2 regions of the Nocardioides sp. NPDC127503 genome follow, and region 1 is predicted to be linked to the other one. Evidence: riboswitches for the same ligand, from Rfam matches in the RefSeq annotation. Region 1 holds a riboswitch; the other holds the start of a gene.
The links. Region 1 has a riboswitch for thiamine pyrophosphate ahead of thiE (thiamine phosphate synthase). Riboswitches for the same ligand answer to the same signal wherever they lie in the genome.
Positions count from the first base shown of each region.

Region 2: another riboswitch for thiamine pyrophosphate. It lies ahead of ABTW65_RS11620 (thiamine ABC transporter substrate-binding protein); the one in region 1 lies ahead of thiE (thiamine phosphate synthase).

Region 1 covers NZ_JBEORH010000007.1:242,168-247,535, reverse strand. The annotation lists gene thiD (bifunctional hydroxymethylpyrimidine kinase/phosphomethylpyrimidine kinase) at 1-89, opposite strand, end outside; gene ABTW65_RS17730 (thiamine phosphate synthase) at 86-676, opposite strand; gene ABTW65_RS17725 (thiazole synthase) at 673-1,452, opposite strand; gene thiS (sulfur carrier protein ThiS) at 1,449-1,649, opposite strand; gene ABTW65_RS17715 (FAD-dependent oxidoreductase) at 1,646-2,674, opposite strand; gene thiE (thiamine phosphate synthase) at 2,674-3,279, opposite strand; TPP riboswitch at 3,273-3,382, opposite strand; gene ABTW65_RS17705 (sigma-54-dependent Fis family transcriptional regulator) at 3,443-5,092, opposite strand; gene ABTW65_RS17700 (Zn-dependent alcohol dehydrogenase) at 5,247-5,368, shown strand, end outside.
Region 2 covers NZ_JBEORH010000004.1:350,771-356,138, reverse strand. The annotation lists gene ABTW65_RS11630 (MBL fold metallo-hydrolase) at 1-679, shown strand, start outside; gene ABTW65_RS11625 (GNAT family N-acetyltransferase) at 669-1,100, opposite strand; TPP riboswitch at 1,131-1,239, shown strand; gene ABTW65_RS11620 (thiamine ABC transporter substrate-binding protein) at 1,236-2,297, shown strand; gene ABTW65_RS11615 (ABC transporter permease) at 2,294-3,952, shown strand; gene ABTW65_RS11610 (ABC transporter ATP-binding protein) at 3,971-4,987, shown strand; gene ABTW65_RS11605 (phosphatase PAP2 family protein) at 4,999-5,368, shown strand, end outside.

The DNA.
Region 1 (5,368 bases):
AGCGCGGCGAAGGTGGCCAGATCGGCCGCCGTACCCGCCGCTCCCCCGGAGTCGGTGCCCGCGACGGTGAGCGCGACCGGCGGGTTCATGACGTCACCGCCGTCGTGCCGAGGGCGGCCAGCAGGTCACGTACGACCTCGGCCGGCTCCTCCGCCCGCATCACCGCGCCCATCACGGCCACCCCATGGGCCCCGGCCGCCACCGCCGCGGCGGCGTTGTCCGGGGTGATCCCGCCCAGGGCGTACGTCGGGAGCGGCAGGTCGCCGAACGCCTCCGGCCCGAGCGGCGGCCCGTAGCCGGGCTTGGACTCGGTCAGCGCGTAGGGACTCAGCATCGCGTAGTCGAACCCCTCCTCGGCGGCGGTGGCGACATCGGTGGCGCTGTGGCAGCTGCGGCCGCGGGGTAGTCCTACGGACGACGTGTTACAGCTCGCGGAGGCGGGCAGGTGCAGGCCCACTGCGGCGGGTAGAGGCGTGTGGGCGGCGATCACGTTCAGGCCGATTCCGGTGAGCAGCTCGGCCAGCTTTGCTCGATGCTCCAGGGGCTCGTCGAGCTCCCGGAGTACGACGTGGGTCAGGCCCGCTTCGGCGCACGCTGCCATCGTCGCGAACAGGCTGCGGCCGAGCGGCAGCTGGGAGCGGTCGGTGAGGACGAGCAGTCGCGGTAGCGCGCTCATGCGATCCGGCCCTCCATCGGCGAGGAGGCCCGGGCGACCGCCTGCCGTGGGATCCGGCCGGCACCGCGGGCGGTGAGCCCGGCCTCGACCGCCAACCGCAGCGCGCGAGCCATCCCGACCGGGTCGTCGGCGCGGGTCACCGCCGTGGCGGCGAGGACCGCGGAGCAGCCGAGCTCCATCGCCAGCGCCGCGTCCGAGGCCGTCCCGACACCGGCATCGAGCACGACCGGCACGGACACCGCGGCGACGACCGCCTCGATCGCGTACGGGTTCAGCAGTCCCAGCCCCGACCCGATCGGCGAGCCGAGCGGCATCACCGCCGCGCAGCCGGCGTCCTCGAGCCGGCGGGCGAGGACGGGGTCGTCGGTGGCGTACGGAAGGACCGTGAAGCCCTTGCGCACGAGCTGCTCGGCCGCCTCGACGAGCTCGACGGCGTCGGGCATCAACGAGGTCTCGTCACCGATCACCTCCAGCTTGACCCAATCCGTCTCCAGCGCCTCGCGGGCGAGCTCGGCGGTCAATACCGCCTCGCGTGCCGAGAGGCAGCCCGCGGTGTTGGGCAGGATCGGCACCTCCGCCGCGCGCAACGTCTCCAGGAGGCCCCCGGACGCCGTCGAGGACGTACGCCGCATCGAGACCGTCACCAGACCGGGCTCGGCAGCGTCGATGACGCCAGGGAGCAGGGCCAGGTTGGGCAGGCCGCCGGTGCCGAGGAAGAGGCGCGAGGAGAGCTCCCGCCCGGCGATCCTGAGCCCATTTTCGGGGATGCTGCTCATCCGCCCTGCACCGCCGTCACGATCTCGACGACGTGACCGTCCTGGAGCTGCCAGCGCGCCCAGTCGTCGCGCGGCACGATCTCCTCGTCCACGGCGACGGCGATGCCGCTCGGCCGCCGGTCGCCGGTACGTGCCTCGAGCAGGTCGGCAACGGTGCCGCTGACCTCCGCCGGCTCGCTGTTCACGGTGATCTTCATCCGTCCTCCTTCATCCGGAACCGGCGCGGATCGACCGCGGGCTCCACTGACCCTGTCTCGATGTGATCGGCCACCAGCTGCGCGATGAGCGGCGCCAGCAGGACCCCGTTGCGGTAGGCACCCGCGGCCAGAACGACCCCCGGCTCGTGGGTCGGACCGACCAGCGGGAGGTTGTCGGCGGTGCCCGGGCGGTCCCGCGACGTCACCTCCACCACGCTTGCGCGGTCGAGCGCCGGCACGACCCGGCGGGCGGAGTCGAGCATCCGCCACACGCCCTCGACGGTCGGCAGCAGCGGACCGTCACGCTCCTCGGTGGTGGCCCCGATGACCACCTCGTCGCTGTCTATCCGCGGCACCACGTAGATCTGCTCGCCGTGCGCCCAGGCCCGCACCGTCCGCTCCACGGGCTCCTGCGTCCGCACGCGCACCACGTCCCCGCGCACCGGGCGGATGAGGGAGGAGTACGGAGCGGGCAGTTGGGCTCCGGTCGCGATGACGGTGACCGTGTTGGTATCGACACCGGCTCGACCAGCGGATTCGTCGAGACCAACACGGTCCCCGACACGTTCGAGCAGGGCCACGACGACCGCACGCGGATCGACCGAATGGTCCTCGGCGAGGAAGGCCCCGCCGGCAATGCGGCCGAGCCCGGGTTCGCGGGCGAGCAGCTCGCGGCGTACGAGCCTCTCGTAGGAGACCCCGGCGAGGTCGAGCACCGCGAGCTGCCGCTCGACCTGCTGGACGTCCCCGGCGTCGACGCCGACCAGCAGGGTCCCGCGGGTGTGCACGGGCACCCCGAGCCGAGCGGCGAAGTCGGGCCAGAGCGCCAGGGACGTCAGGCAGCGCCGGGTCAGCTCCTCCTCGCCGTACCAGGCCTCACCGGCCGGGCTGAGCATGCCGGCCGCGGCGTACGACGCCCCTGAGCCCGGCGCCGGATCGACCACCGTGACCTCGTGCCCACGACGGATCAGCTCGTCGGCAACAGAGAGCCCGACGATCCCGGCACCGAGGATCCGCACCCGCATCAGCCGACGGCTTCCACGAGCTCCTTCGCTGCCTGAAGTGGGTCGGGTTGTCGCCAGAGTCCGCCGATCACGGCGACCCCGTGAGCGCCGGCGGCGCGTACGGCCCCGGCGGACGCCGTCGAGATCCCGCCGATCGCGATCAGCGGGAGGACACCGGCAGCGTCGGAGACCGCGGAGACGCCCAGCGGGTCGGGAAGCCCGGCCTTGGAGGTGGTGGCGAAGACCGGCCCGAAGCCGGCGTAGTCCGCGCCCGCGGCGGCAGCCGCCTCGACGGCGGCACGGTTTCGGCAGGTCGCGCCGACGATCAGCCCCGGAGCGACGGCGTCGGCGATCCGCCGGGCCTCGGCCAGCGGGAGGTCGGAGGCACCGAGGTGGACACCGTGCGCACCGGCCGCGAGCGCCACGTCGAGCCGGTCGTCGACGACCACACAGGCGTCGTACGCCCCCACCCGCTCGATCACGGCCGCCGTCAGCGCGAGCAGCTCCCGGGTGGTCGCGGCCTTGTCGCGGACCTGGAAGCCGGCGACACCGGCCTCGGCGAAGGCGGGCAGCAGGGCGAGGTCATCGCTCGCCGAGACGAGGCAGAAAATACGTGGAAGAAGCACAACCAATCACTTCCTTCGCCGGCATGATCCGGATCAGGTGTAACGGTCGGAGCGGCTCCAGCTCCCTCTCAGCCCGCTGCCGCGGACTCCCGTGTGGACGTCTCCGACCATAGCGCGCATCCCCGAGCGCGCACAGCCCGAGGGCCCGCACAGCGGGATACTTCTAGTAGGTCGAGATCCGCAGCGCCCGCATCTTGGCGTACAGCGTGGTGCGCGAGATCCCGAGCTCGCGGGCGACCGCGGCCTTGTTGCCGTCGTGCTTGATCAGCTCGTGCAGGATGACGTCGCGCTCGGCCTGGTCGAGCGGCCGAACCGTCGCCCGCGGCCCCGGCACGGAGCCGAGCTTCGGCGGCAGGTCGGCGGCGACGATCGCGCCGAACCGGCGCCGGGCGGCGGCATGGGCGAGCACGGCCCGCAGCTCGCGTACGTTGCCCGGCCAGCGGTGCTCGACCAGCATCCGCTCGGCGCCGGGGGTCAGGAAGGCGTCCGGGTTGATCGCGGAGAGCAGCTCGCGGGCCAGGCCGGGGATCTCGTCGCGCCGCGCCGCCAGCGGCAGCTTCTCCTCGACGCGGGAGGCCAGCGCGGCCACCGCCGCGGTGTGCTCGGACAGCTCGGCCAACGGCGCCGAGACCATCACCACGTGAGCACGCGTCGGGCTCTCCAGCGCATCGGCGACGACGCCGAGCAATGCGTCGGAGAGCAGCTCGAGGCCGTCGATGATGACCGTGCCCACTCCGGCCGCCATCCGGCGGCGGAACTGCTTGGCCCAGTTGCCGTCGCCCTCCAGGACCGTCGTGGCGCCGGTGAGCAGCGTGATCGGCGACGACGGCGCGAGCTCCCTGGCCAGAGACGTACGCCCCGACCCCGGAGGTCCAGCCACCAGGATCGTCCCCGGCTCCCGTGCCGCCTCGGTCAGGGCGCTGACCGAGAGCCCGCGTCGTGGCTCGCGGGGCTCGATGCGTACCAGCGCGGCAAGCCGGCGGGTGTCGAGCACCTCGGCATGCACGTGGACCGACTCCCCCGACTCCAGGTTCATGTCCATGACCGTCGCCCCCGGAAGATGTACGTCCTGAAGCAGGATCCGCAGCACGGCGATGTCCGCCCCGGTCAGGCTGTCCTGTGCCGTCTGGTTGGCCACGGTCAGGTTCTCGCCGACCGCGACCAGCGCACCCCGGCACGCCACCACGGCCTCATGGAAGGCCAGGAGCAGCTGCTTGTCGGTGGTGCGGCTGCCGTCCTGGAGACGCCGCTGGATGTCGGTCACCGCGCGCTGCACCACCGGCCGCAGGAGCGGGTTGGCGTCGCTGGCGAGGGAGGTGATGTCGAGGACGCCCTCGATCCGGTGGGTCACCGGGTGCCGGATCGGCATCGCGAAGCAGCTGAAGTCGCGCAGCATCTCGGCGAAGTGCTCCGGGCCGTGCACCAGCACAGGAAGCCTGGTCTCGAGCGCGGTGCCCGGCGCGTTGGTGCCGAGCCGCTCCTCGAGCAGGCTGGCCCCAAGGTCCACCCCGAGGCCGTCGAACGCCCTCGCCACCTGCGCCCGGCCGCACCAGCGGTGCACGATCCGGCAGTCCCGGTCGACCAGCAAGGTGGCGTACGTCGTGCCGTCGAGGTTCTCGGCCAGCTCGTTCAGGACCGGGTCGGCTGCCGCGTAGAGGGATCCGTGCGGGTCGATGTCGACCGGCGAGAGCGAGCCGTGGGCGCGCACCGGGTCGACCCCGGCGAGCCGCGAGCGGTGCCACGACGCGGCGATCCGCTCCGGCGCTGACGGTTCGGGCGTCGACGGGTCATGCGATGACGTCGTGGTCGGCACAGCATCCCCCCATCGAATGTGGCTTACGTCACATTAACCGGCGGTCCTGTCGACCGGAAGCGAACTGTTCAGGTTCTGAACACCCGGCGGCCGGCCGCGCTGGGACTGTGGCAAGGATCCCCCGCTCCCATCCCGGAACACGCTAGGAGTCAGCATGAAGACCAAGGCTGCAGTCGTCTACGAACCCGGCAAGCCGATCGTGATCGAGGAGCTCGACCTCGACAAGCCCCAGGCGGGCGAGGTGCTGATCCGCTACACGCATGCCGGACTGTGCCA
Region 2 (5,368 bases), on a different contig from region 1:
CAACGGCGACCTCGACGGCTGGGTCTCGACCGACCGGCTGCTCGCCCACGCCGGTGCGCACGAGCTGGCCGCGGAGTGGGCGGCCAACCCGCCGCCCCTGCCTGATCTTTTTCACTGGCGGATGCCCGACCGATGGCTCGAGGGCGACGTACGCCTCGATGTGGCCGGCCGCGACCTCGATGCCGTGCACACCCCTGGGCACACCCAGGGCCACTACGTCTATGCCGATCTGGCCGGCTCGGTCCTCTTCGCCGGCGACCACGTGCTGCCCACGATCACGCCGTCGATCGGATTCGAGCCGGTGCCGGTCATCGACCCGCTGGGCGACTTCATGGCCTCGTTGACCAAGGTCCGGACCCTGCCTGACCTGCGTCTTCTCCCTGCTCACGGCCCGGTCGCCTCGTCGTCGCACGCCCGCGTCGACGAGCTCCTGGCCCACCACGAGTCACGACTCGCCCAGTCGCTGGTGTCCTTGCGTGCCGGTCGCCGCTCCGCGCTCGAGGTCGCCAACGACCTCGGCTGGACCCGCCACGAGCGCGCCTTCGCCGAGCTCGACTTCTTCAACGCCGGCCTCGCGGTCATGGAGACCAAGGCCCACCTCGAGCTGTTGGCCGCCCGCGGTCAGGCAACCCGTGAGGAGACCGAGGCGAGCGTCCTGTTCGCCCCCGTCAGCGAGTGAGCCGCATCGGGGTGTGCGGGATGCCGTCCTCGAGGAACTCCTCGCCGTCCTTCACGAACCCGAACTTCGCGTACCAGCCGGCCAGCGGCGTCTGAGCGTCGAGGACGACGTCGCGGTCGGTGAGGGCCTCGACGGCTGCCTTCATGATCACGTCGGCCAGACCCTTGCCGCGGTGGGTGGGAGCGAGGACGACGCGGCCGATCCGCCACACGTCGCCGTCGTCGAGGATGCGGGCGGTGCCGGCGAGCTGGTCGCCGTCGCTCAGCACCACGTGACGCGTCCCGGGCTCGAGATCGCGGCCGTCCAGATCGGGGTACGGGCAGTCCTGCTCGACGATGAAGACGTCCTGGCGCAGCCGCCACAGGGCGTACGCGGTCTTGGGGGAAAGCTCGTCGAAGGACGAGATGGCGACGTCGGTCATGGGTGGATTCTCGCAACCAGTAGTGTTGGCGGGAACAGACAGGGGAGGCCGGAAGGCCTGAGAGTGCGGCGAACAGCGCCGCAGACCCTCCGAACCTGCTCCGGTTGATACCGGCGAAGGGAGTCAGAAATGCGCATGCGTACGCCTGCCATCGCTGCCACTGCTATCTCCGCTCTGCTGCTGTCCGCGTGCGGCGGCAGCCCCGCCGAGCCGGACGCCAAGCCGTCGAGCGGCGCCGACGACAAGACCGTCGTGCTGCTGACCCACGACAGCTTCACGCTGCCGAAGGAGGTGCTGGCCGAGTTCACCGAGAAGACCGGCTACACCGCCGAGATCCGGCACGCGGGCGACGGGGGCGAGCTGACCACCAAGATCGCCATGGACACCGGCAACCCCGACGGCGACGCGGTCTTCGGCGTCGACAACACCTTCGCCAGCCGAGCGATCGACCAGGGGGCGCTGGAGGCCTACACGCCGGAGACCGTCCCGGCGGGTGTCGACGAGTTCAACCTCCCGGGGGACGAGAAGCACTTCCTCACCCCGGTCGACAACGGCAGCGTGTGCGTCAACATCGACACCGAGTGGTTCGCGGCGAAGAAGCTGACGCCGCCGGAGTCGCTCGACGACCTGGCCGAGCCTGCGTACAAGGATCTCTTCGTCACCCCGGGCGCGGCGACCTCGACGCCGGGGATGGCGTTCCTGCTGGCCACGATCGCCGAGTACGGCGAGGACGGCTGGGCGGACTACTGGGGCAAGCTGATGGACAACGGCGCCAAGGTCGTCGACGGCTGGGACCAGGCCTACTACTCCGACTTCACCCAGGGCGGCGGCAAGGGGACGCGACCGATCGTCCTGTCGTACGACTCCTCGCCGGCCTTCACCGTCAAGGACGGAAAGTCGACGACCAAGGCACTGCTCGACACCTGCTTCCGGCAGGTCGAGTACGCCGGCGTGCTCAAGGGCGCCGATCACCCCGAAGGCGCTCAGGCGCTGATCGACTTCATGCTCTCCGACAGCGTGCAGGGGGCGTTGCCGGAGAGCATGTACGTGTTCCCCGTGTCCTCCGGCGTCGAGCTGCCCGCCGACTGGGCGAAGTTCGCTCAGCAGCCCACCGAGCCGCTCTCCGTCGAGCCTGAGGAGATCGACGAGAACCGGGAGACGTGGCTGGCGACCTGGAGTGACACGATCGCGCAGTGAGCTCCACCCGTCGCGCTGTGATCCGGCGAATCGCGACCCTGGTCGCGCTCGCCGCCCTCCCGGTGGCCGTGCTGGCGGTCTTCTTCGTCCTGCCGGTCATCGGGATGGTGCAGCGCGGACTGTTCTTCGAAGGATCCTTCGATCCCTCGGTCATCACCAGGGTCGTGGGGCGCCCGGAGATCCAGCGGGCGCTCTGGTTCACGCTGTGGTCCTCGGGGCTGGCGACGGTGCTGAGCGTCGCGCTCGGGCTGCCGGCCGCGTTCGCCCTCCATCGGCTGAGTTTTCCGTTCCAGCGGGTCATCCGGGCGGGGCTGCTGGTGCCGTTCGTGCTCCCCACCGTCGTGGTCGGGGTCGCCTTCCGCGAGCTCATCGGCGAGGCCGGGCTGCTGGCTGGGTTGGGGCTCGACGGTACGCCGACCGCGATCATCCTCGGGCTGGTCTTCTTCAACGCCTCGGTGGTGATCCGCGCGGTCGGGGCGGCCTGGGAGTCGCTCGACCCGCGTCCCGGTGAGGCTGCTGCCGCGCTGGGCGCCTCGCCGGCACGGGTCCTCCTGACGATCACCCTGCCGGCGCTGCGTCCCGCGATCGTCTCCGCGGCGTCGGTGGTCTTCCTCTTCTGCGCGACCGCGTTCGGGATCGTGCTCACCCTCGGCGGGGTGCGTTACAACAGCATCGAGACCGAGATCTACAAGCTGACCTTCACCCTGTTCGACCTTCCCGGCGCCGCGGTGCTGTCGGTGCTCCAGCTGTTGGTCGTCATCGGGTTGCTGGTCGTGGCCGGCCGGCTGCGTTCGGTGCCGGATCCCGCGCAGTCCCGGGTCGTCGTACGCCGCCGGCGGGTCTCGATGCGGGACCTTCCGGCACTGTTGTCGACGTCGGTGCTGGTCCTGCTGGTCGCCGGGCCGCTGCTCGCCCTGCTGCTCGGATCTCTGCGCGCCGATGACCGGTGGAGCCTCCGGAACTACACGGCCCTGCAGACTCCCGGGTTCGACCCGCCGCTGCCGGTACCGGTCACGACCGCGCTGATGACCTCCCTGGCGGTCGCGGTGCAGGCCTCCCTGGTCGCGCTGACCCTCGGGCTGCTGGTCGCGTTCGCGGTGACGCGCCGGTCCCGGTCGGTGGCCGAGCGGCGGGTGCGTTCGGTCCTGGACGGGCTGTTCATGGTGCCGCTCGGGGTCAGTGCCGTCACGCTGGGGCTCGGGCTCTACCTGACCCTCGGGTCGGCCCCGCTCGACTTCCGCGACGAGCCGTGGCTGGTGCCGCTGGCCCAGGCTCTGGTCGCGTTGCCCCTGGTCGTACGCACCCTGGTGCCCGTCCTGGGGTCGGTCGACGACCGGCTCCGGCAGGCCGCTGCCGGGCTCGGTGCCGGGCCGTTGCGCGCGGTCATGACCGTCGACGTACCTGCCATCTGGAAGCCGCTCCTCGCCTCCTCCGGGTTTGCCTTCGCGGCATCGCTGGGGGAGTTCGGTGCGACGTCCTTCCTCGTCCGCGAGGAGCGCCCCACCCTCCCCGTCGTCATCCTGCGGTTGTTGTCCCGACCGGGCTCGGACAATTACGGGATGGCCCTCGCCGCCGCCTGTGTCCTCGCCGCCGCCACCGCCGTCGTGATGCTCCTCGTCGAGCGTCTCCGCGTCCCTTCGATCGGAGCACTGTGAACCAGGATCGAGGTTGCGATGCTGTCGCTGCGTGAGGTGTCGGTGGCGTACGACGGGAAGGCGGCCGTCTCGGACGTCAGCCTGGAGCTGGCGGACGGAGAGGTGCTGGCGCTGCTCGGGCCGTCGGGGTCGGGGAAGTCGACGCTGCTGCGGGCCGTGGCCGGGCTGGAGCCGGCGACGGGCGAGATCAGCTGGAACGGGCGGGAGCTGCGCGGGGTGCCGACGCACAAGCGTGGCTTCGCGCTGATGTTCCAGGACGGGCAGCTGTTCTCGCATCTCAGCGTCGCGAACAACGTCGCCTACGCGATGCGGTTGCGCCGCATCCCGGCCGCCGAGCGAACGAAGAAGGTGGCCGACCTGCTGGAGCTCGTCGGCCTGGGCGGCTACCAGGACCGCCTCCCGGGCACGCTGAGCGGCGGCGAGCGGCAGCGGGTCGCGCTCGCGCGGGCGCTCGCGGTCGAACCGCGGCTGCTGCTCCTCGACGAACCGCTCTCCGCCCTCGACGCCGGGCTGCGGGAGAGGCTTGCGGGCGACCTGCGACGGATCCTGCACGAGGCGGGCACCACCGCGCTGATGGTCACCCATGACCAGGAGGAGGCCTTCGCGGTCGCCGACCGGATCGCGCTCCTGCGCGACGGTCACCTGGTGCAGCAGGGGACCCTGCGGGAGGTGTGGGCGAGACCTACGGACACTTGGGCTGCCCTGTTCCTTGGGTACGCCCGCGTGCTCGAGGGGCCGGCGGCGTACACGGTCCTGAAGGCTGCTGGGATGGCACCGGCCGGCGCGGTGGCGCTGCGCCGCTCCGCCTTCGTCGCCGATCCGGACGGCCCGCTCACCGGCACCGTGGTCTCGGCCAGGGCTACGCCGGAGCTGCACCGGCTCGTCGTACGTCTCGATGATGTCGGTGAGGTCGACGCCGTCGCCGACTCGGCGCCGGCGCCGGGGGAGTCGGTCGCGCTGAGGGTCGAGCCGAATCGGCTGGCCGTCCCAGAATCTGTTGTCCCCGAATCGGCAGAGCGGCCACCCGCCATTTAAACTTAACGGCTATGTATCGCCGCGCTCAGATCTTCCTCGTCAGTAGCGCGCTGATCTTCGGCCTGATCGCAGTCGTGACCGCGCAGATCGTCGACAAGCGCATGCTCGACCCGGAGGGCTTCCTCGGACCGTCCTGGCTCCGCCTCCCCCTCCTCGTCGGAGCTGCGCTCCTCGTCGACCTGGTGCCACGGACGCTGTGGATGGCGAAGTTCAAGTGGAAGGACATGGGGCCGATCTTCAAGGAACGGGTCCGCACCCACTGGACCCGTGAGCGGCTGACGCTCGTGGCGATGGGCATCGTCTGTTTCTACCTGGTCTACGTCTGCTACCGAAACCTCAAGTCGTTCTTGCCGTTCGTGGTGCCGGAGACCTACGAGTTCG